2 regions of the Streptomyces diastaticus subsp. diastaticus genome follow, and region 2 is predicted to be linked to the other one. Evidence: riboswitches for the same ligand, from Rfam matches in the RefSeq annotation. Region 2 holds a riboswitch; the other holds the start of a gene.

Region 1 (11,501 bases), on a different contig from region 2:
CCGTCTCCTTGTACTTGACCGACATGTCCGCGCCGGTCTCCTTCATGGTCTTGATGACCTTGTCGAGGGAGACCTTGTGGGAGCCGTCGCCGCGCAGCGCCATCCGGGCGGCGGTGACGGCCTTGACCGCGGCCATGCCGTTCCGCTCGATGCACGGGATCTGGACCAGGCCGCCGACCGGGTCGCAGGTCAGGCCGAGGTTGTGCTCCATGCCGATCTCGGCGGCGTTCTCCACCTGCTCCGGGGTCCCGCCCAGGACCTCGGCCAGGGCGCCGGCCGCCATCGAGCAGGCCGAGCCGACCTCGCCCTGGCAGCCGACCTCGGCACCGGAGATCGAGGCGTTCTCCTTGAAGAGCATGCCGATGGCGCCCGCCGCGAGCAGGAAGCGCACCACGGCGTCCTCCTTCTCGGCCTCGGTGGCCGACCCGGCGGCGAAGTTCACGTAGTAGTGCAGGACGGCGGGGATGATCCCGGCGGCGCCGTTGGTCGGAGCGGTCACCACGCGGCCGCCCGCCGCGTTCTCCTCGTTGACGGCCATCGCGTAGAGGGTGATCCACTCCATGGCGAGCGCGGCCGGGTCGCCCTCGGCGCGCAGTTGGCGGGCGGAGTGGGCGGCGCGACGGCGGACCTTCAGGCCGCCCGGCAGCAGCCCCTCGCGGGTCATGCCCCGGCTGACGCAGGCCCGCATGACCTCCCAGATCTCCAGCAGTCCGGCGCGGATCTCCGCCTCGGAGCGCCACGCCCTCTCGTTCTCCAGCATCAGCGCGGAGATCGACAGGCCGGTGTCCCGTGCCAGCCGCAGCAACTCGTCACCGGTGCGGAAGGGGTGGGTCAGCACGGTGTCGTCGAGCTTGATGCGGTCCTCGCCGACCGCGTCCTCGTCGACCACGAAGCCGCCGCCGACCGAGTAGTACGTCTTCTCCAGCAGGGTCGCGCCGGTGTGGTCGAAGGCCCACAGGGTCATGCCGTTGGCGTGGTAGGGCAGGGCGCGGCGCCGGTGCAGGATAAGTTCCTCCTCGGCGTCGAAGGCGATCTCGTGGACGCCCAGCACGTTGAGGCGGCCGGTGGCGCGGATCTCGGCGATCCGGTCGTCGGCCCGCTCCACGTCGACCGTCCGCGGGGACTCGCCCTCCAGGCCGAGCAGGACCGCCTTGGGCGTGCCGTGGCCGTGCCCGGTCGCGCCGAGCGAGCCGAACAGCTCGGCGCGCAGCGAGGTGGTGTGGACGAGCAGCCCCTCGTTCTTGAGGCGGCGGGCGAACATCCGGGCGGCCCGCATCGGGCCGACCGTGTGCGAGCTGGACGGGCCGATGCCGACCGAGAACAGGTCGAAGACCGAGATGGCCACAGGAACTCCTAGCGGGAGGCGGACGGCGCTGTCCGCCGGAGGGGCAGGGGCGCGGGACCCGCGGGGTCCCGGGCGCGGCGGAGGGTGCGGGCCGACGAAAGCGGACCCGCACCCTCCAGTGTGCGCGGTGCGACGCCGGCGGGGGTGTACCGCCGGCGTCCGGACTACTTGAGTCCGGTGTACAGCGGGTGCTTCTCGGCGAGGGCGGTGACCCGCGCCTTCAGCGCCTCGGCCTCGTAGGAGGGCTTGAGGGCCTCGGCGATGATGTCGGCGACCTCGGCGAAGTCCTCCGCCTCGAAGCCGCGGGTGGCCAGCGCCGGGGTGCCGATGCGCAGACCCGAGGTGACCATCGGAGGCCGGGGGTCGTTCGGGACGGCGTTGCGGTTGACGGTGATGCCGACCTCGTGGAGGCGGTCCTCCGCCTGCTGCCCGTCCAGCTCGCTCATCCGCAGGTCGACCAGGACCAGGTGGACGTCGGTGCCGCCGGAGAGGACCGAGACGCCGTGGTCGGTGACGTCGGGCTGGATGAGGCGTTCGGCGAGGATGCGGGCACCCTCGACGGTGCGGTGCTGGCGCTCCTTGAACTCCTCGGAGGCCGCGACCTTGAACGCGACGGCCTTGGCGGCCACCACGTGCTCCAGCGGACCGCCCTGCTGGCCGGGGAAGACCGCGGAGTTGATCTTCTTGGCCAGGTCGGCGGTGGAGAGGATGACGCCGCCGCGCGGGCCGCCCAGCGTCTTGTGTGTGGTGGTGGTGACGACGTGCGCGTGCGGCACCGGCGAGGGGTGCAGCCCGGCCGCCACCAGCCCGGCGAAGTGCGCCATGTCCACCATCAGGTACGCCCCGACCTCGTCCGCGATCCTGCGGAAGGCGGCGAAGTCCAGCTGGCGCGGGTAGGCCGACCAGCCGGCCACGATCAGCTTCGGGCGGGACTCCTTGGCGAGCCGCTCGACCTCGGCCATGTCGACCTGACCGCTCTCGGCGTCGACGTGGTAGGCGACCACGTTGTAGAGCTTGCCGGAGAAGTTGATCTTCATGCCGTGGGTCAGGTGACCGCCGTGGGCCAGGTCCAGGCCCATGATCGTGTCGCCCGGCTTCAGCAGCGCGAACATCGCGGCGGCGTTGGCCTGCGCACCGGAGTGCGGCTGGACGTTGGCCGCCTCGGCGCCGAACAGCTCCTTGATGCGGTCGATGGCGATCTTCTCGATCACGTCGACGTGCTCGCAGCCGCCGTAGTAGCGGCGGCCGGGGTAGCCCTCGGCGTACTTGTTGGTGAGGACGGAGCCCTGCGCCTCCATGACGGCGACCGGAGCGAAGTTCTCCGAGGCGATCATCTCGAGCGTGGACTGCTGACGGAGCAGCTCGGCGTCGACGGCGGCGGCGACGTCCGGGTCGAGCTCGTGGAGGGGGGCGTTCAGAAGCGACTTCGAAGACATCACAGTCCCTGGGGTGGTCTCAGTTGCCGGAGAACTCGGTGTACGCGTCGGCCGAGAGCAGATCGTCCGGCTCCTCGGTGACGCGCACCTTGAACAGCCAGCCGCCCTCGAAGGGGGCGGTGTTCACCAGCGACGGGTCGTTCACGACGTCCTCGTTGATCTCGGTGATCTCACCGGAGACGGGGGAGTACAGATCGCTGACCGACTTGGTCGACTCCAGCTCGCCGCAGGTCTCGCCCGCGGTGACCGTGGAGCCGACCTCCGGGAGCTGGGCGTAGACGACGTCACCGAGCGCGCCTGCCGCGTACTCCGTGATGCCGATCGTCGACACGCCGTTCTCGGCGGCCGACAGCCACTCGTGCTCCTTGCTGTAGCGCAGCTGCTGGGGGTTGCTCATGGGGTGAATTCTCCTGTACGCGGGGGTGTGCTGGTGAACGGAAGGTCTCGCCATCCGGGACGGACCGGGTGCGTCGCGTCACTTCCGGGCCCGGCGCGCGGCCGGGCCCGCCCGGGGACGCGGGGACGTGGGGCTACTTCTGGCGCTTGTAGAAGGGCAGGGCCACGACCTCGTACGGCTCGTGGCTGCCGCGGATGTCGACGCCGACTCCGGGCGTGCCGGGCGCGGCGTGGCCGGCGTCGACGTACGCCATGGCGATCGGCTTGCCCAGGGTGGGGGAGGGGGCGCCCGAGGTGACCTCGCCGATCACCTGGCCGTCCGCGACCACCTGGTAGCCGGCGCGCGGCACCCGGCGGCCCTCGGCGACCAGGCCGACCAGGGTGCGGGGCGGGCGGGCGGCGGCCTCCTCGGCCGCCTTCTCCAGCGCCGCGCGGCCGACGAAGTCGCCCTCCTTCTCGAACTTCACCAGCCGGCCGAGTCCGGCGTCGAACGGCGTGAGCGCCCTCGTCAGCTCGTGGCCGTACAGCGGCATGCCGGCCTCCAGACGCAGCGTGTCGCGGCAGGAGAGCCCGCACGGCACCAGCCCCGCCTCGGCCCCGGCGGTGGTCAGCGCCTCCCACAGGGCCACCGCGTCACCGGGCGCCACGAACAGCTCGAAGCCGTCCTCGCCGGTGTAGCCGGTCCGTGCGATGAGCGCCTCGACCCCGGCCACGGTGCCGGGCAGGCCCGCGTAGTACTTCAGCTCCTCCAGGCCGGCGTCGGTGAGGGAGGCGAGGATCGCGCTGGAGGCGGGGCCCTGCACGGCCAGCAGCGCGTACGCGTCGCGGTCGTCGCGGACCTCGACGTCGAAGGAGGCGGCCCGTCCGGTCAGCGCGTCCAGCACCACCTGGGCGTTGCCGGCGTTGGCGACGACCATGAACTCGGGGGCCTCGACGGTACCGAGCCGGTAGACGATCAGGTCGTCGAGGATGCCGCCGTCCTCCTGGCAGATCATCGTGTAGCGGGCCCGGCCGGGGCCTACGGTGGCGATGTTGCCGACCAGGGCGTGGGCGAGGAAGCGGGTGGCGTCGGGGCCCAGCACGGTGATCTCGCCCATGTGGGAGAGGTCGAACAGCCCGGCGCGGGTCCGTACCGCCTGGTGCTCGTCGCGCTCACTGCCGTACCGCAGCGGCATGTCCCAGCCGGCGAAGTCGGTCATCGTGGCCCCGAGCGCCCGGTGCGTGGCGTCGAGTGCGGTCGTACGGGGGGTCTGGCTCATATCCGGGCGCTCCCAGGGCATGACGGCGAGGGGGAATCGATCCTCCCCATCTGTCATCGAAACCTGAGAGGTTCGCCCCGGCCACCCGGACGCGCGGCCGGGCGGCCATGACTTGCACCTTGGGTGGGGCCGACGGAGCGGCCCGCTTTTCAGATGTGCCTCGCCCGCGCGGTACGGGGCCTGAGAGATTCAAGGGAGGGACTTGCTCCTTCGGCGTCCTGACCAGGGCTTCGGGGCCCGGCAGAACTCTCCCGCGCGGATTCAAGCGGCCGGTATGCAGTTCGACGCCCATCATTGCACGCACCCCCGCCCGGCAGAACCCCTCCCCGTACGGGCGCACCCTGGCCCGTACGGCGCCCGCCGTCCCTCCCGCGAACGGCGGCTTCCAGCCATCCGGGCGCCACCGCCGCCACCAGGCGGAACCAACCGGCCCCCGCCCTGCGTGACCAGCCAGAGAAACCGCCGGTGGCGGCCGACAGGACCGGTAATCGGCTTGTGCCGCATTACCTTCTCTTTAACAATCGGGGAGGATGACGCACGTGACCGCACGGGGGGAGCCGACCACGGTGCAGAGCAGCAGCGGACGAGCGGTGTCCGCCCCGCCCCACAGTTCCGGCGGGCCCGTCCCGCCCGCCCTCGCCCTCGACGCCACCCTCTCCGCCCTGCCCGCCCAGCCGGGCGCCCGCCGGGCCCCGGCCGCCGTCCGCGACCTGCGGGGCCCCGGCGACCGCCCCGCACCCGACACCCTCACCTTCGGCCAGGGCGACCTGGTCGTCATCTCCGGCCTGCCCGGCAGCGGCAAGTCCACCCTGATCCGCCGCACCGTCCGCGCCGCCCGCGCCGACTCCCAGGACACCCGCGAGCAGTGGGAGGCCCGCCTCCCGGCCGCCCTGCCCTACGCCCTGTACCGCCCGCTGGCCCGGATCGCCCACTACGCCGCCCTGCGCCGCCTGCTCCGCTCGGGCCGCAGCGTCGTCGTCCACGACTGCGGCACCCAGAGCTGGGTCCGTCACTGGCTCACCCGGGAGGCCCGCCGCCGCGGCCGCTCCCTGCACCTGCTCTTCCTCGACGTCGACCCGGACACCGCCCTGGACGGCCAGCGGGCCCGCGGCAGAGGCGTCAGCAGGTACGCCTTCCTGCGCCACCGCCGCGCCGTCGCCCGCCTGCTGGCCGCCCTGGAGGCGGGCGACCCGCCGCGCGGCTGCGACGCCGCCGTCCTCCTCGACCGGGCCGCCGCCGGCCGGCTGCGCGCCCTCACCTTCCGCGCCTGAGTCAACTCCCGCTCCCCGACCGGCCCGCGACGCGGGTAGGGTCGGGGCGCAGGCGAGGTATGTGTGATCAGGCGGTGAGCAGATGAGCATCCCGGCCCAGGCCCCCCAAGGGGTCTACGGCGGATGGCCGAGCAACGAACTGGAGGAGGCCCTTGCGGCCTCCCTCGGCGCCGAGTCGGCGGGCGGACGGCTGGTCGAGGTCCTCGGCCGCAGCAGTGTCTGGGTCCCGCTGCCCAACGGCGGCGGCCCGGAGAGCGGCGCCCTGGACCTGCCGACGCTGGACATCGACGGCGGCGCGTACGTCCCGGTGTTCAGCTCGGAGCAGCAGTTCCGCTCCTGCGTCGGCGGCCACCTGGCCTTCGCCGTCGCCCCCGCCGCCGAGTTCGCCCGCGGCCTGCCCCCGCAACTGGGCATCGCGGTCAACCCGGGCGGCACCGTCGGCGTCCCGCTGCCCCCGCTCGCCGTGGCCGAACTGTGCCGCACCGGCCGGTCCCCGCTCGACGGGCCCGCCACCGGCGGCCGGGTGCGCACCTACGAGCCCGACTGGCAGGAGGACCCGGTGGACTTCCTCGGTGTCGCCGCCGGGGAGTTCGAGGAGTCCGGTGTCGTCGCCACCGCCCGGCGCTGCCTGGCCAGCGTCGAGGCCGAGGACCCGGTGCTGTTCATCGGCGTCGAGCTGAACCGCCGCGACGACGACGCGGCCCAGCGCGCCATGGACGCCCTCGGCCGCGCCCTGGGCCGCACGCCGGTCCCGTGGCCGGTCAACCTCGTCCTGCTGGACGCCACGGACGACCTGGTCGCCCGCTGGATGGCGGGCAAGCTGCGCCCCTTCTACCGGCGCGAGCCGTAGGCGGCGGGTCCGGCACCACGTCCGGGCCCGGCCTCGCCGACGGGTACAGGGCCTAAGCTGTCTTCATGCCGGGACCGGTTCCGCACGCGGAACCGGTCCCGGCATGACGGGGGCAGGCCCCGGGGGACGAAGTGACGAAGGGGCGGTCAACAGGTGAGTGCGTCGGGCACGGCCGCGGCCGGGCAGGTCGAGCACATGCTGCGCCAGGTGGCCCCCGGGCGGTACGACGCCTACGAGGGGTTGCTGCACGCGCTCGCCGACCCCGGCGGGCAGGTCTGGATGCTGCTCTGGCACGGCCAGGCCGGCTCGCCCGACGCGCAGTACGCCGCCATGGAGGTCGAAGGCCTCGGCTACGCGCCCTGCGTCACCTCCGCCCAGGAACTGGCGGCCAGCGGCTGGACCCGCGCCCACGAGGTGGTCGCCACCCGTGAGGCCGCCGCCGGGCTCTACCCGGACCAGGTCGGACTCTGGATCAATCCGCACGGTCCGGGCGGCGGCGTCGGCGTGCCCTGGGCGGACCTGCGCCGCCTCGCCGTCGGCCTCGACGCCCAGCCGCCGGGACCGCTGCGGATCTCCGAGCCGGTCATCGAACTCCCGCAGTTCTACGCCCTGCTGGGGCAGAACGCGCACCGCACCCCCGCGCTCCGCTCGCTGCGCCGCGCCTGGGTCCAGCCCGCCCTCGGCGTGCCGTACCTGGCGATCGGTCTCGACGTGTACGACCCGGGCGCGCACGCCGTGGAGTCGGTGCGGGCCATGATGCGCCAGTCGGTCGGCGCCGTCCCCGACGGCCTCGCCGTCTCCACCGTCGCCATGTCCGACCCCTACGACCCGGTCGCCCTCTGGCTGCGCGCCCACGCCCGCCCCTTCTACGACCGCGACGCCCACGCCGCCCCGCCCGCCTCCGGGTACGGGTACCCGCAGCCGTACGGCAGTTGAGTCCGGGCGGTCCCCGGGCCGCGCACTCGTGGCCGGCGCGCCCGTGCGGGCGACGCGCCCTCTCGGCGGTGCGGCCGACGCCCCCCGGCGCCCACCCGGCCGGCGGGCTCCGCGCGGGCGCCGGCGTGGCCCGCGCCCCGCGCGTCTCGCGCGACGGGGGAGTACCGGTGGCACCCGGGCCCACCCTTCTCCGGCGCAGGCCGGGCGCCTCGGTGGCGGGCCGCCTCACCTCCTCGGCCGGGGCCTCCGTCCGGCCGGGCCGGGCGTGGTCCGCTCCGGTTCCGTGGCCTTCGGCGCCCGGGCCGCGACCGGTTCCCCCGTCGCCGGCGACGGCTCGCGGCAGCCGTGGTTCTCCCGGAGCCGCTGGTCCCGGCCTGCCGAAGGGTGACGCGGGGGCGGGGGTGAGCCGTCGCCCCCGGGGAGCGCGCGGTACCCGACCGCCCGGCCGCGGCCCGGGCAGGCGGCCGGGCCGCCGCGTTCGGGCCATGCGCGCGGTCACCGAGCGGCGCGAACCGCCCTGAATTCCGCCCATCATTCAGCAGGCGCCCCTTTTCGCGCCTTTCGCGCCTCTTTCACTCCCGCCTCACTCCCCCATCCGCCGGCTTTCTTCTTCCGGCGTCCGGAATTCCGTCGGCACTTCCGCTGGCCAGAGGTTTGCGGGCCTGGTCGGTGGACACGAATGAGGCGAGCGGAATGAGGGCCCACCGACTTCCGCCGTCCAGCATTCGAGACCGTCCCCCTCCTCGCCGCCCACCGGCCGGAGGGGACATAAGGGGGCTCGCCCGGCCAAAGGGGCGAAGGGGTGCGGAGGTTCGGCTGAAGGGGTGTGAAAGTCCGGTGTAGCGCAGCGTGTTCGTACGGCAGCGAATGGTACGGAATCGCCTTCCCGGCGCCCCTGAAGGGGCGCTTCTGTCCGGTAAACACCGCCGGAAGGAGTGATGTCCTGGATATGCGCGGTTTGTTGTCTGTCCGGGTCTCAGGTCGGTATCACCGCTATGCGGATCATTCTCCCCGGTGAGAGACGTGGGTAGTGTTCAGTCGGTCAAGACCTCTGTATGAATGCTGAACCGGGGTGGGCCCATGCGCATTTTCAAGTCCCGAGCCACTCGGGCGATCACGGTCGCGGCTGCGGCCGCGCTGATCGTCACCGGGTGCTCCAGTGAGCGAGACACCACGGAAGGGAAGGGCAAGGACGGCGGCAACGACACCTTCGTGTTCGGCGGCGCCGGCGACCCCGGTTCCCTCGACCCGGCGCTGGCGTCCGACGGCGAGACCTTCCGCGTCACCCGCCAGGCCTTCGAGGCCCTGCTGGAGCACGAGCCCGGCGGCTCCAAGCTCGTCGGCGGCCTCGCCGAGAAGTGGGACTCGAACGACGAAGGCACCGTCTGGACCTTCAACCTGCGCAAGGGCGTCAAGTTCCACGACGGCGAGAAGCTGACCGCCGAGGCGGTCTGCGCCAACTACGACCACTGGTTCAACTGGACGGGCACGTACCAGTCGGCCGCCGTGTCGTACTACTGGCAGACCATCATGGGCGGCTTCGCCAAGAACGAGGACAAGGACGCCCCCAAGGCGAACTACAAGTCCTGCACGGCGAAGGACGAGAGCACCGCCGTCATCGAGGTGAAGAAGCCCTCCGCCAACCTCCCCGGCGGCTTCTCCCTCCAGGCCCTCGCGATCCACTCGCCGAAGGCGCTGAAGGAGTACGAGAAGGAGGAGGCGTCGGCCAAGGGCGACGCCATCACCTACCCCAAGTACAGCCAGCAGGCCGGCACGGTCGCCGGTACCGGCCCGTACAAGATCACGAAGTAGAACAAGGGGAACAAGGAAGTCTCCCTGGAGCGCTTCGACGACTACTGGGGCAAGAAGGCCGGGGTCAAGAACCTCGTCTTCCGTACCATCGACACCGAGGAAGGCCGCCGTTCGGCCCTCCAGGCCGGTGACATCGACGGCTACGACCTCGTCTCGCCCGCCGACGTGAAGACTTTGGAGAAGGCCGGCTTCCAGGTCCCGACCCGTGACGTCTTCAACATCTTCTACCTGGGCTTCACCCAGGAGAAGAACAAGGCGCTGCAGAACAAGGACGTCCGCGCCGCCATCGCGCACGCGATCGACAAGGACAACCTGGTCAAGACCCAGCTGCCCGAGGGCGGCGTCGCGGCCACGCAGTTCATCCCGGACACCGTCGAGGGCTACTCCGACAAGGTCGAGAAGTACGCCTACGACCCGGCGAAGTCCAAGAGCCTGCTGAAGAAGGCCGGCGAGGAGAAGCTGAAGGTCGAGTTCTGCTACCCGACCGAGGTCAGCCGCCCGTACATGCCCTCCCCGGGTGACCTCTTCGAGCTGATGAAGGCCGACCTGGAGAAGGTCGGCGTCACCGTCACCCCGAAGCCGATGAAGTGGGCCCCGGACTACATCGACGCCACCGAGGCGGGCGGCTGCGAGCTGCACCTGCTCGGCTGGACCGGTGACTTCAACGACGCCTACAACTTCATCGGTACCTGGTTCGCCGAGTACGACAAGCAGTGGGGCTTCAAGGACAAGAAGGTCTTCGAGGCGATGGAGGAGGCCTCCGCCGAGGTCGACCACTCCAAGCGCGTCAAGCTCTACGAGCACGCCAACGAGGTCGTCATGGACTTCCTCCCCGGCGTCCCGGTCTCCTCGTCCCCGCCGGCGATCGCCTTCGCCAAGGACGTCAACCCGCCGCTGGTCTCCCCGCTGACGCAGGAGAACTTCTCCGAGGTCACGTTCAAGAAGTAACCACCGCACCACGCGGAAGCAGCACCTCACGGTGCGTCAGGGTCCGCCCGGCCACGGCACGTTCGCGGCCGGGCGGACCCGCCGCGTGAACGGCCCGGGAGGGCCCGCGGTCACCACCGCGCGCCGCGCCTCCCACCACCCCCCACGCGCCCGGCCGCGACCCGGTCCGGAATCAGGCGCACCACGAACTACGCAAGAAAGGGGCATCGCGGGGTGTTGCGTTTCGTCGTACGAAGACTGCTTCAACTCATACCCACCCTGCTCGGCCTGTCGGTTCTGCTCTTCATCTGGCTGAACCGGCTGCCCGGCGGACCCGCCTCGGCGATTCTCGGAGAGAAAGCGACCGAGGCCGAGGTGGCACGTATCAACCGGGCCCTGGGGCTCGACCAGCCGGTGTACGTGCAGTACGGCCGCTTCATCAAGCGGCTGATCGAGGGCGACCTCGGCACGTCCACCCAGACCGGCCAGCCGGTCATGGACGAGTTCCTCCTGCGATTCCCCGCCACGGTCGAGCTGTCGCTGATGGCGATCCTGCTCGCGGTCGCCGTCGGCGTGCCGCTCGGCTACTTCGCCGCCAAGCGGCGCGGCGGCTGGCTCGACGTCGCCGCCGTCTCCAGTTCCCTGATCGGCATCTGCATCCCGGTCTTCTTCCTCGCCTTCATGCTGCGGACGGTCTTCTCGGTCAACCTCGGCTGGTTCCCCAGCTACGGGCGGCTGACCACCGGGATCAACGCCACGGAAGTGACCGGACTGGCCGTCCTCGACGGCCTGCTCACGGGCGAGTTCGACGCGACCTGGGACGCGCTCAGCCACCTCATCCTGCCCGCCATCGCGCTGGCCTCCATCCCGGTGGCGGTCATCGTGCGCATGACCCGGGCCAGCGTCCTGGAGGTGCTCGGCGAGGACTACGTCCGCACCGCCGAGTCCAAGGGCCTGCGCAAGGGCGTCGTCCGCACCCGCCACGTCCTGCGCAACGCGCTGCTGCCCGTCATCACCTCGGTCGGCCTGCTCACCGGCTCCCTCCTGTCGGGCGCGGTGCTCACCGAGTCGGTCTTCACCTTCGGCGGCATCGGCTCCTTCATCCGGACCGCGATCGACGGCCGGGACTATCCGGTCCTCGTCGGCTTCATCATGTTCATCGCGATGGCGTACGTCCTGATCAACCTGCTGGTCGACCTCGCCTACAGCCTGATCGACCCGAGAGTGCGGGTGCACTGACATGAGCACCAAGACCGACAAGATCGACCG
Region 2 (11,501 bases):
CGGTCCCGGTGATCGCCATCGCGGTCGGTCCGGCCGCCGACAAGGAGGAGGTCAAGGAGATCGCCGAGGCCACCGGCGGCTCCGGCCACCAGGTCAGCGACCCGGCGCAGATCCACGCGGTGATCCTCAAAGCGATCATGGAGGCGGGCAGCACCGTCTGACGAGCACCCGCGAAGCCGTACGCGCCCTCCGCCCGGCCGGGCTCAGACCGGCCGGGCGGTCGCGTCGGTGACCCCGACCGGCCAGGTGTGCACCGGTTCCCCGGCGTGCATGAGGTCGCTGTAGCGGCGCACCATGGCGGCGAGTGCCGGGCGCCGCTCCATCCCGCTCTCCCGGGCCCGGTGGTAGGTGGCCGCCTGCCAGGCCGCACCGTTGGTCCGGCGGCGGCAGCGGGCCTCGATGACGCCGAGGTAGCGGTCCCGGTCTGCCGGGTCGACGCCCCAGGCGTCCAGCCCGGCGGAGGCCAGCGGCAGCAGTTCCTCCAGGACGAGGGTGGCCGCGTCGGTCTCCGTGGTGCCGGCGTACCTGCCGCGCCGCGGCCAGCTCAGCCGGGCGTCGATCCCGTACCGGCAGGCGGCGTCGAAGTTGGCCTCGGCCGCCTCGAAGGGAAGCTTCGTCCAGACCGGGGTGCGGCTCTCGGCGAGGGCGCGGACCAGACCGTAGTAGAAGGCGGCGTTGGCGACCACGTCGACGACGGTGGGGCCGGCGGGCAGGACGCGGTTCTCCACGCGGAGGTGGGGCACGCCGTCGGCGACGCCGTAGACCGGACGGTTCCAGCGGTAGACGGTGCCGTTGTGCAGCACCATCTCGGCGAGTCCGGGGGCCTCGCCCGCCGCCACCACCGCCTCGGGGTCCTCGTCGTCGCAGATCGGCAGCAGGCCGGGGAAGTAGCGCAGGTTCTCCTCGAAGAGTTCCAGGGCGCTGGAGATCCACCGCTCGCCGAACCAGGTGCGCGGGCGCACCCCCTGGGCCTGGAGTTCCACCGGACGGGTGTCGATCGACTGGAGGAAGAGCGGCACCCGGGACTCGCGCCACAGCTCCTTGCCGAAGAGGAAGGGCGAGTTGGCGCCGACGGCGATCTGCACGGCGGCGACGGCCTGCGCGGCGTTCCACACGTCGGCGAAGCGGTCGGGGGTCACCTGGAGGTGGAGCTGCACGGAGGTGCAGGCGGCCTCGGGGGCGATCGAGGAGGCGGTGTAGCGCAGCCGCTCGACGCCCTCGATGTCGAGCGGGAATTCCTCGCCCCGGGCCGCGACGATCTCGTCGTTGAGAAGGCGGTAGCGGTCGACGTCGGTGAGATTGGCGGAGACGAGGTCGTCGCGGGTGAGCGTCGGAAGAATTCCGATCATGACGATCCCGGCGTCCAGCTCGCCCGCTTTGCGGTCGGCATACCCGAGGCCGATCCGCAACTCCTCGGCCAGCCGGTCCAGGACGCGGTCGCCCAATCGATGGGGGGCGATATTCACTTCCAGATTGAACATTCCGAGCTCGGTCTGGAAATCGCGGCTGGCGATCCGCTCCAGCACTTGCTGGTTCATCATTCGCGGCAGGCCGTCGGAGCCCGCGAGATTGAGTTCGATCTCCAGGCCCAGGAGGTTCTTCGGGCGGTCGAAGCGCTTCTCGTCCAGCATCCGCTCCAGCGCCCGCCGGCACTGCTGAAGTTTGCGGCGGAACGCATGCCGATCCGCCAGATCGAAGGATCCCGCCTCGACCTTCTCACCCATCGATGCCCTCCCCGGGGTACTGGTCCCCGGCTGCCGCCCAGGGCTGGTCCACGGAACATGATGCCCAGGCAATGCGATCCATAACGCCCCGCGACAGCCCGCCGCGCGCTAGGCTCGATCGCGACCGAGGCACTGGGCACATTCACGCGGCAAGCCGCGGGCGAATGGCCTCCCGCACCCCGGCACCTGTTCGGCCCTCGTCCGTCGCTCACTCGTCCCGCGGAGGCTGACGAGTGGGTGGCGAAATCGCCGACAGGAACAGGCCGACCGCCTGCGGGATGAATATCCAGGTCACAGGCGTGCCGCACCGGGAAAACGCGGATGAACCCCTCATTATGGCGACCGAATACCGCCTTGCCCGCATTTCCGAGCACCGGTAGGCGAAGCGCCGATGGAACACATGTCGTATAAACTCCGCGAACGAGGCAGTGAATTGGCGACCGCCAGGACCTGTCCGGCGGATCATCGCGGCCTCGCGCACCGTTCTACCGGAGGGGGCCCCGGTCCCTGCCCCGCCCCTTCGCTCCGAGCTGACAGTGTCGTCCGCGCCCTGCCCTGATGTCCCCTGCCTGCCCGACGAGAGGCGACCCACCATGCCGCTGCACTTCTTCCCGGCTCCCGCGCCCGCCGAGCGCAGCGTCCTCGCCGCCCTCGGCTCCCCGACGGCCGTCCGCGAGGCCCGCACCTCCGCGCTCCGCGCGGCGACCGGTCCCACCCGCCCGGAACTCCCGCTGCCCGTCCACGTCATGGACCGCGCCACCCTGGAGAGCGAATCGCCGACCCGGCTGGCCGGCTGGCGGTTCCTCATCCGCAGCGGCGACCGGGCCGTGGCCGCCGCCGACACCCGCCTCACCCCGGACGGCTGGGCCTTCTCCCACTTCTTCGAAGGTCCGTACGCCACCGCCACCGAGGCGGCCCTGCGCAAGGCCGACGGCCTCGCCGAGCCGCACCAGCCGCGCCTGCTGTCGGTCCCGGGGCTGTACATGCTGACGCTCTGGCTGCACGGCGACCCGGCGGCCGACGCCGGCCGGGGCGGCCCCCTCCCCACCGACCTTCTCGTCCCGATCGCCCCGGCCCCGCCCGGCATCGCCGCCCACCGGCCCTATCCGGCGGCCGAGCTGCTGCCGGTGCTGACCCGCCGCCTCTCGCCCGGCCAGTTGCCGGGGCCGCTGCTGCCGGCCTGACCGTCCGGGCCGGCGACGGTCCGCCGTCCGCCCCGGGGCGCGGGGAAACACCACGCCCTCCTCGCGCCCCGGGGCACCCACCCTTCTGGGCTAGCCCGATGTGGCCACTTCCAACCACCCGAACTGACAGGGCAGTTGGCACGAACCGCCCGCACGGGTGACGCGTCCTCCCCGCACGAGGAGCGCTGCCGCGAAACGGCTGCGGATTCAGCGCCACGAGGCAACACTGGGACGGACCGAGCAGACCGGGGGACGGTCATGACCACGACGTCGAGCCGCAGGACAGCAACCACATCGCAGGGAGAGAACCCACCCATGTGCCAGCACCAGCCTCTCTGCCCCACCGCCGACTCCGCCGACCGGGAGGCCGCCCGCCTCCGGGCGCACCGCCCGGAACAAGGGTGGAGCCTGCTGTGCAACGGAGTCGTCATCTTCGAGGACACCGGGGAGCTGCTGCCCGACGGGCAGATCGTCCCCCCGCACCGGCCGCTGACCCCGGGACGGGTGACCAGGGCGGCGTGAGCGAGGAAGCGCGGTCGCCACGCACCGTGCGAGGAGAAACGGCGGGGCCGGCTCGGAGACATGTCCGAACCGGCCCTCACGTGTGTGCCCCTCCCGGAGCCGCGACTCAGTCCTCGTAGGCGTCCAGCGGCGGGCAGGAACAGACCAGGTTGCGGTCGCCGTAGGCCTGGTCGATCCGGCGGACCGGCGGCCAGTACTTGTCGGCCGCGTGCACACCCGACGGGAAGACGGCCTGCTCGCGGGTGTACGGGTGGTCCCACTCGCCGGTGAGGGTGCGGGCGGTGTGCGGGGCGTTGCGCAGCGGGTTGTCCTCGGCCGGCCAGGCGCCGGTGGCCACCTGCTCGATCTCGGCGCGGATGGCGATCATCGCCTCGCAGAAGCGGTCCAGCTCGGCGAGGTTCTCGCTCTCGGTCGGCTCGATCATCAGCGTGCCGGCGACCGGGAAGGACATGGTCGGCGCGTGGAAGCCGTAGTCGACCAGCCTCTTGGCGACGTCGTCGACGCTGACACCGGTGGCCTTGGTGAGCGGACGCAGGTCGATGATGCACTCGTGGGCGACGAGACCGCCGGGACCGGTGTAGAGCACCGGGAAGTGCGGCTCCAGCCGCTTGGCGATGTAGTTGGCGCCGAGGACCGCGACCTGGGTGGCGCGCTTGAGCCCCTCGCCGCCCATCAGCCGGACGTACGACCAGGAGATCGGGAGTATGCCCGCCGAACCCCACGGGGCGGCCGAGACGGGGCCGACACCGGTGGCGGGTCCGGCGGCGGGCTGGAGCGGGTGGTTGGGCAGGTAGGGCGCCAGGTGCGCGCGGACGCCGACCGGACCGACGCCGGGGCCGCCGCCGCCGTGCGGGATGCAGAAGGTCTTGTGCAGGTTGAGGTGGGAGACGTCACCGCCGAACCGGCCGGGCTTGGCGAGGCCGACCAGCGCGTTGAGGTTGGCGCCGTCGACGTACACCTGGCCGCCCGCGTCGTGGACGGCGGCGCAGATGTCGGCGACGTGCGCCTCGAAGACACCGTGGGTCGACGGGTAGGTGATCATGAGCACGGCGAGCTGGTCGCGGTACTGCTCGATCTTGGCCCGCAGGTCCCCGATCTCGATCTCGCCGTCGTCGGAGGTCTTCACGACGACGACCTTCATACCGGCCATGACGGCGCTGGCGGCGTTGGTGCCGTGGGCCGAGGAGGGGATCAGGCAGACGGTACGGTCCAGGTCGCCGTTGGCCCGGTGGTAACCGCGTACGGCGAGCAGCCCGGCCAGTTCGCCCTGCGAACCGGCGTTGGGCTGGAGGGAGACCTTGTCGTAGCCGGTGACCTCGGCGAGGCGCTCCTCCAGCTCGCGGATGAGCGTGAGGTAGCCCTGCGCCTGGCCGGCGGGGGCGAAGGGGTGCAGGGCGCCGAACTCCGGCCAGGTGACCGGCTCCATCTCGGTGGTGGCGTTCAGCTTCATCGTGCACGAGCCGAGCGGGATCATGCCCCGGTCCAGCGCGTAGTCCCGGTCGGCCAGCCGGCGCAGGTAGCGGAGCATGGCCGTCTCGGAGCGGTACTGGTGGAAGACCGGGTGGGTCAGGTACGCGTCCTCGCGGAGCAGCGTCCCGGGCAGCGCGTCCGGCGCGGCCCCGTCCAGCTGGTCCACGTCGGCGCCGACACCGAAGGACTCCCAGACGGCGGTGAGGTGGGCGCGGGTGGTGGTCTCGTCGCAGGCGACGGAGACGTGGTCGGTGTCGACCAGCCGCAGGTTGACTCCCCGCTCGCGGGCGGCGGAGGCGACCTCGGCGGCCCGGCCGGGAACCCGCGCCGTCACGGTGTCGAAGAAGGACTCCTCGGTGACCTCGACACCGCCCTGGCGGAGACCGGCGGCGAGGAGCGCCGCGAAACGGTGGGTGCGTCCGGCGATGGCGCGCAGTCCCTCGGGCCCGTGGTAGACGGCGTACATGCCGGCCATCACGGCGAGCAGTACCTGCGCGGTGCAGATGTTGCTGGTGGCCTTCTCACGGCGGATGTGCTGCTCGCGCGTCTGGAGGGCGAGCCGGTACGCGCGGTCGCCGTCGGCGTCCACCGAGACGCCGACCAGGCGGCCGGGCAGGCTGCGGGCGAACTTCTCGCGGACCGCCATGTATCCGGCGTGGGGGCCGCCGAAGCCCATCGGGACACCGAAGCGCTGGGTGGTGCCGACGGCGATGTCCGCGCCGAGCTGTCCGGGCGGGGTCAGCAGGGTCAGGGCGAGCAGGTCGGCGGCGACGGTGACGACGGCGCCCAGCTCGTGCGCCGCGTCGATCACCGGCTTGAGGTCGCGGACGGCGCCGGAGGCGCCGGGGTACTGGAGGAGGACGCCGAAGACGCCCCGCTCGGCCACCTCGGCGGGGATGCCCTCGCCGAGGTCGGCGACGACCACCTCGACACCGGTCGGCTCGGCGCGCGTCTCGATCACCGCGACGGTCTGCGGGAAGGCGTCGGCGTCGATGAGGAAGACGCCCTCCTTGACCTTGCCGACCCGGCGCGACAGCGCCATCGCCTCGGCCGCGGCGGTGCCTTCGTCCAGCAGCGAGGCGCCGGAGGTGGGCAGGCCGGTGAGGTCGGCCACGGCGGTCTGGAAGTTCAGCAGCGCCTCCAGCCGGCCCTGCGAGATCTCCGGCTGGTAGGGCGTGTACGCCGTGTACCAGGCCGGGTTCTCCATGACGTTGCGCAGGATGACCGGCGGGGTGAAGGTGCCGTAGTAGCCGAGGCCGATCATGGAGTCGACGACCTGGTTGCGGTCGGCGAGACCGCGCAGTTCGGCGAGGACCTCGGCCTCCGAGCGGCCCTCGGGCAGGTCCAGGGCGTCGGCGCTCTTGATCACGTCGGGGACGGCGGCGGCGGTGAGTTCGTCCAGCGAGCCGTAGCCCACCTGGGCCAGCATCTTGGCGCGGTCACCGGCGTCGGGCCCGATGTGCCGCTGTTCGAACGGGACGCCCTGTTCCAGGCGGGAGAGCGGGATGCGGTTGGCGGTCATTGCGGAGGCCTCCTGGTCGACGCGACCTGCGAGGGGCACCCGCCGCGGGTGCCCGTACGGCCTCCCCCTCTGTCATCCGGACCTGAGAGCTTCACCGGCGCGGGCACCGGTTTTCACCGTCGGTGAGGCCGAGGTGCGCACGGACCGTCCGCCACCCGCCCTGCTTTCCAGAGTGACCTCGTCCGTGCGGTACGGGGGCCTGAGAGATTCCGGGGAGGAGTTGCTCCTTCGGCGCCTCCGCGGTGATCGCCGGAGGACTCTCCCGCACGGGGTCGACAGCCACAGCCAGCCTATCAGCGGGGACCACGCAGGGTCCGTTCGAGTGGCCGAGCGGCAGGAAGTGCTCTTTCGTAGGAGGGACGGATGTGCTGCGATGCCCTGGGAGGGTTCCGTGCAGAGCGATATCGATCCCCGCAGCCTGATCGGACGCAAGGCGTTCGACCGCGACGGCACCAAGGTGGGCACGGTCGACGAGGTCTATCTGGACGACGCGACCGGCGTCCCCGAGTGGGCCGCCGTCCGCACCGGCCTCTTCAGCCGCGACGCCTTCGTCCCCCTCGAACCGAGCGAGCTGACCGACGGAGGACTGCGTATACCGTTCGCGCGCGCCCTCATCCGCGACGCCCCGGACTTCGGTGTGGGCCGCCACCTCTCCCCGGAGCAGGAACTCCAGCTCTACCATCACTACGGCCTGGACCTCGCCGCCCCGGAGCCGCCCGCGGACCGCGACTTCGGCCACGTCGCGGGCACCGAGGAGACCTGACCCAGGGCCGGGGGAGAGCGGGCGGGAGCGCCGGGAACACGGCCGGACCCCGGAGGCCGCGCGGGCCCCGCCCGCCGGTCACCCCTCCCCGTGTCCGCTCTCCACCACCAGCGGCAGCGGCGCGGTCAGGCTGAGCTCCGGGTCCTCCGTGCGGAAGGTGCGCACCCGGCCCGGCGCCGAGGTCGGTGTCTCGAAGCGGACCGTCACCCGCCCCACGCCGCTCCCCTGGATCCAGCCGTGGCCGTGGACTTCGTGGACGACGTCATGGCCGGCGGGCCAGCGCCGTTCCTCCGGCGCCGCCGGCGCCACGGTGTCCACGGCCTCGGCCTCAATCCCCTCGGGGGCCTCCGGCTCCCGCCCGGTCTTCCCGGCGACCGCCCGCTCCCCCGCGGCCTGGGCGAACAGGTCCTCCTGTGTGTAGTCGGCGAGGCCGCTCACGCCCACGCCCAGGAGCCGGACACCACCAGTGGTGTCCACGCCCTCCAGGAGCCGGGCGGCCGACTCCCGGACGACGGCGGGGTCGTCGGTGGGGCCGCGCAGCGTCTCCGAACGCGTCAGGGTCGAGAAGTCGTACCGGCGGACCTTGAGGACCACCGTGCGCCCTGAACGGCCCGCCTCGCGCAGCCGCCCGGTGCACCGCTCCGCCAGCCGCGCGACCTCGCCGCGCACCCGGACCCGGTCGTGGATGTCGAGGTCGTAGGTGTCCTCCACGGAGACGGACTTGCCCTCGCGCTCCGAGACGACGGGCCGCTCGTCGAGGGCGAGGGCCATGGCGTACAGCCCCGCGCCGTGCGCCTTGCCGAGCAGCCGGACCAGTTCGTCCTGGCCCGCCTCGGCGATCTCCTCGACGGTGGTGATGCCCGCGCGGCGCAGGTGGTCTCCGGTGGCCGGGCCGACGCCCGGCAGCACCCGGACCGGAAGCGGTGCCAACAGATCCCGCTCGGTACCCGGCTCGATCAGGAGCAGGCCGTCGGGTTTGGCCCGCTCGGAGCCGATCTTGGCGAGCATCTTCGACACGGCGAGCCCGACCGATCCGCTCAGCCCGGTGACCCGCCGGATGTCCGCCCGCAGCCGGCGGGCCGTCTCCTGGGCCGAGGCGCTGTCCCAGGCGGCCCCACCCGCTTCCAGGTCGACGAAGGCCTCGTCGAGGCTGAGCGGCTCCACCAGCGGGGAGAGCGCCCGCAGCAGCCCCATGACCTGGTTGCTGATGTCGCGGTAGAGGGTGAAGCGAGGCGTGAGATAGGCGGCGTGCGGCGCCAGCCGGCGCGCCTGCGCGGTGGGCATCGCCGAGTGCACCCCGAACCGCCGTGCCTCGTACGAGGCGGTCGCGACCACACCGCGCGGCCCCAGCCCGCCGACCACCACCGCCTTGCCACGCAGGCTCGGCTTGGCGGCCTGCTCCGCCGAGGCGTAGAAGGCGTCCATGTCCAGGTGGAGGATGGTCGGCGTGGATCTCACGTCTTCGATGCTGCCCCATGCCACCGACAACGGTGGCCGTGCGGCTCGGGGGCGCGGTTCAGACCGCGCGGTTGCGCCGCCGGGCGAGTTCGTCGGCGGGGTGGTGGCGGATCACCGTCTCGCCGGTCTCCACCCGCTCGCCGTGAAGCTGCGCGAGGGCACTCTCCACGTCCTGGCAGACCACGCCCACGGCGATGCCGAAGACGCCCTGACCGCCCTGGAGGAGGCCGACCACCTCGTCGGGCGAGGTGCACTCGTAGACGGTGGCGCCGTCACTCATCAGCGTCATCCGTTCCAGGTCGCGGAAACCTCCGTCACGCAGGTGCTGGACGGTGGTGCGGATGTTCTGCAAGGACACGCCGGTGTCCAGGAGCCGCTTGACGATCTTGAGGACGACCACGTCACAGAAGCCGTAGAGCCGTTGCGCACCGCCTCCGTGCGGCGGCCTCACGCTCGGCTCGACCAGTCCCGTACGAGCCCAGTAGTCCAGTTGGCGGTAGGTGATCCCGGCCGCGGCGCAGGCGGTGGGCCCCCGGTATCCGATGTCGTCCCCGGCCCTCTCCATGCCGTCCGCGACGGCCTCGACCGGCCGCCCCTGCCGTGCCGCCGACCTGCCGTGAAGCGGGTACGGACCGCGCTCGCGGGGGCTGAGCCCCGGAGCACCCCCCGTCGTACCGTCGCCGCTGATGCTCACGCCGACCCTCCGTCCTTGACCTGCTTGTCGACGGTAGGCAGTCACCCGGGGTGCGTCAACGATCGCCACACTCGCCACGCCGGGTGATATTCCCCCCAAGAGTGGTTTACCGTGTCCCGCTTCCGGGAAAGGGGCGCCGAATGGCCGGCGGGGGTGACTCTCGCTACTGGCTGTTGTTGGTGCCGAAGTCCTCGGGCGAGATCTGGTCGAGGAACTCGCGGAACTTCTCGACCTCGTCCTCCTGCTCGTCCGGGATGGCGATACCCGCGTCGTCGAGGACCCCGTCACTGCCGTAGATCGGCGTGCCGGTGCGCAGCGCGAGCGCTATGGCGTCGGACGGGCGGGCACTCACCTCGACCCCGCCGGCGAAGACCAGTTCCGCGTAGAAGACGCCTTCCCGCAGGTCGGTGATGCGCACTTCGGTCAGCTCCTGCCCCACGGCCTCCAGGACGTCCTTGAAGAGGTCGTGCGTCAGCGGCCTGGCAGGGGCCATGCCCTGCTGGGCAAACGCGATGGCGGTCGCCTCACCCGGTCCGATCCAGATGGGGAGGTAGCGGTCGCCTCCCACTTCGCGCAGGAGCACGATCGGCTGGTTGGAGGGCATTTCGACCCGGACACCTACGACGTCGAGCTCGTTCACACAGCAACCCTAGGACGTGCCCGGCGGGTTTGGGTAGTCGGGCTCCCCCCGGATCACGCCGGATCAGGACGGACGCACGCCGAGGGCGGCCTGGAAGAACACCGAATGGAGGCTCGTGGTGAGCTCGGCCAGTTCCCTGGTGCGCTCCTGGGCATGGGCTCTGGTCTGCGGATTCCGGTGCAGGCGCAGGGGTGCGACGATCTGCTCGACCAGGGATGCCTCCCGGTCCGCGGCGGCCTTCATGGCCCGCAGATGCCGGGGCTCGATTCCCGAGCGGCCCAGTTCGGCCACCAGAGCGGCGACACGCACCGCCTGGGCGTCGTAGTCCCCCTCGGGCAGCGGACCGATCAGCCCGTACGACTCCCACTCGGCGAGTTCCTCCTCGCCGACCCCGGCGGCGGTCAGGAGCTCCGCCCGGCCGATCCGGCGGACGGTGGGGGTGCCGGGCTCCGGGTCCCCGGCCTCGCGCTGCCGGCCGACGGCGGGGAGCGGGTGTTCCTCACCGCGCTCGACGGCGTCCAGGTGCTCCTTGATGACCTTGAGCGGGAGGTAGTGGTCGCGCTGCATGCGGAGCACCTGCGCGAGCCGCTCGATGTCCTGCGGGCTGAACTTGCGGTAGCCCGAGGGGGTCCGTTGCGGCTCGATGAGCCCCTCGGACTCCAGGAAACGGATCTTGGAGATGGTCACTTCGGGGAACTCGTCACGGAGCGTGCTGAGCACCGTGCCGATACTCACCGGCCGACTGTCGGCGGCGGCGGTGCCGTTGCCGGCACCGCCCCTCGCTGATTGACGCATAGACCTTCCTGACGGTCAGATGCCCCGCTGGCTGGCGTAGAAGACCAGCCGGTACTTGCCGATCTGCACCTCGTCGCCGTTGGCGAGCGCGACGGCGTCGATGCGCTCGCGGTTGACGTAGGTGCCGTTGAGGCTGCCCACGTCGGCGACGGTGAAGGCCCCGTCCTCCTGGCGGCGGAACTCGACGTGGCGGCGGGAGACCGTCACGTCGTCCAGGAAGATGTCACCCTGCGGGTGGCGCCCCGCCGTCGTGAGGTCCCCGTCGAGCAGGAACCGGCTGCCGGCGTTGGGCCCGCGGCGCACCACCAGCAGCGCCGATCCGGCCGGGAGGGCGTCCACGGCGGCCTGGGCCTCCTGGGAGAGCGTGGGCGCCGGGTTCTGCCCGGTCACCTCCGCCTCGTACGCCTCCAGCCCCGAGATCGAGATCGTCGAGGTGGTCTCCGACGGACGCTCCTGGGCCGCCTGGGCGGTCAGGGGCGCTCCGCAGTTGGAACAGAAGCGGCCGGCCTCGGCGTTGCGGTGCCCGCACCTGCTGCACACCATGGACGGGCCCTCCTGCCGCGGCTGCCCTGCGGGGGCATCGGTTCCGTACGGGCCGGGACCGAAGTCTCCACCCGTACTTGAGGTTGATGGTTCACCGAAACCTATGCCGCCGGCACCGGAGCGGTCAACGGACGACGCGCCCGAATTGTCACCGCCGGCCACCTCGTCACGGAACAGGGGACGCTC

What was found. Region 2 has a riboswitch for glycine ahead of gcvP (aminomethyl-transferring glycine dehydrogenase). Riboswitches for the same ligand answer to the same signal wherever they lie in the genome.
Region 1: it holds a riboswitch for glycine, as region 2 does, so the genes downstream of both, gcvT (glycine cleavage system aminomethyltransferase GcvT) here and gcvP (aminomethyl-transferring glycine dehydrogenase) in region 2, are expected to answer to the same signal.

What each region holds. Positions count from the first base shown of each region.
Region 1 is NZ_BLLN01000005.1:1,821,518-1,833,018, reverse strand. It holds gene Sdia_RS25280 (L-serine ammonia-lyase) at 1-1,345, opposite strand, end outside; gene glyA (serine hydroxymethyltransferase) at 1,510-2,781, opposite strand; gene gcvH (glycine cleavage system protein GcvH) at 2,801-3,178, opposite strand; gene gcvT (glycine cleavage system aminomethyltransferase GcvT) at 3,312-4,436, opposite strand; glycine riboswitch at 4,477-4,595, opposite strand; glycine riboswitch at 4,596-4,700, opposite strand; gene Sdia_RS25260 (AAA family ATPase) at 4,976-5,707, shown strand; gene Sdia_RS25255 (enhanced serine sensitivity protein SseB) at 5,790-6,557, shown strand; gene Sdia_RS25250 (enhanced serine sensitivity protein SseB C-terminal domain-containing protein) at 6,711-7,493, shown strand; partial or broken gene Sdia_RS25245 (ABC transporter substrate-binding protein) at 8,574-10,253, shown strand; gene Sdia_RS25240 (ABC transporter permease) at 10,467-11,471, shown strand; gene Sdia_RS25235 (ABC transporter permease) at 11,473-11,501, shown strand, end outside.
Region 2 is NZ_BLLN01000003.1:1,321,735-1,333,235, reverse strand. It holds gene Sdia_RS14410 (substrate-binding and VWA domain-containing protein) at 1-161, shown strand, start outside; gene Sdia_RS14405 (glutamate-cysteine ligase family protein) at 204-1,724, opposite strand; gene Sdia_RS14400 (hypothetical protein) at 2,318-2,908, shown strand; gene Sdia_RS14395 (DUF5999 family protein) at 3,224-3,430, shown strand; gene gcvP (aminomethyl-transferring glycine dehydrogenase) at 3,537-6,422, opposite strand; glycine riboswitch at 6,600-6,697, opposite strand; gene Sdia_RS14385 (PRC-barrel domain-containing protein) at 6,814-7,185, shown strand; gene Sdia_RS14380 (DNA polymerase IV) at 7,264-8,643, opposite strand; gene Sdia_RS14375 (MerR family transcriptional regulator) at 8,702-9,337, opposite strand; gene Sdia_RS14370 (bifunctional nuclease family protein) at 9,501-9,977, opposite strand; gene ftsR (transcriptional regulator FtsR) at 10,041-10,772, opposite strand; gene Sdia_RS30120 (double zinc ribbon and FHA domain-containing protein) at 10,788-11,501, opposite strand, start outside.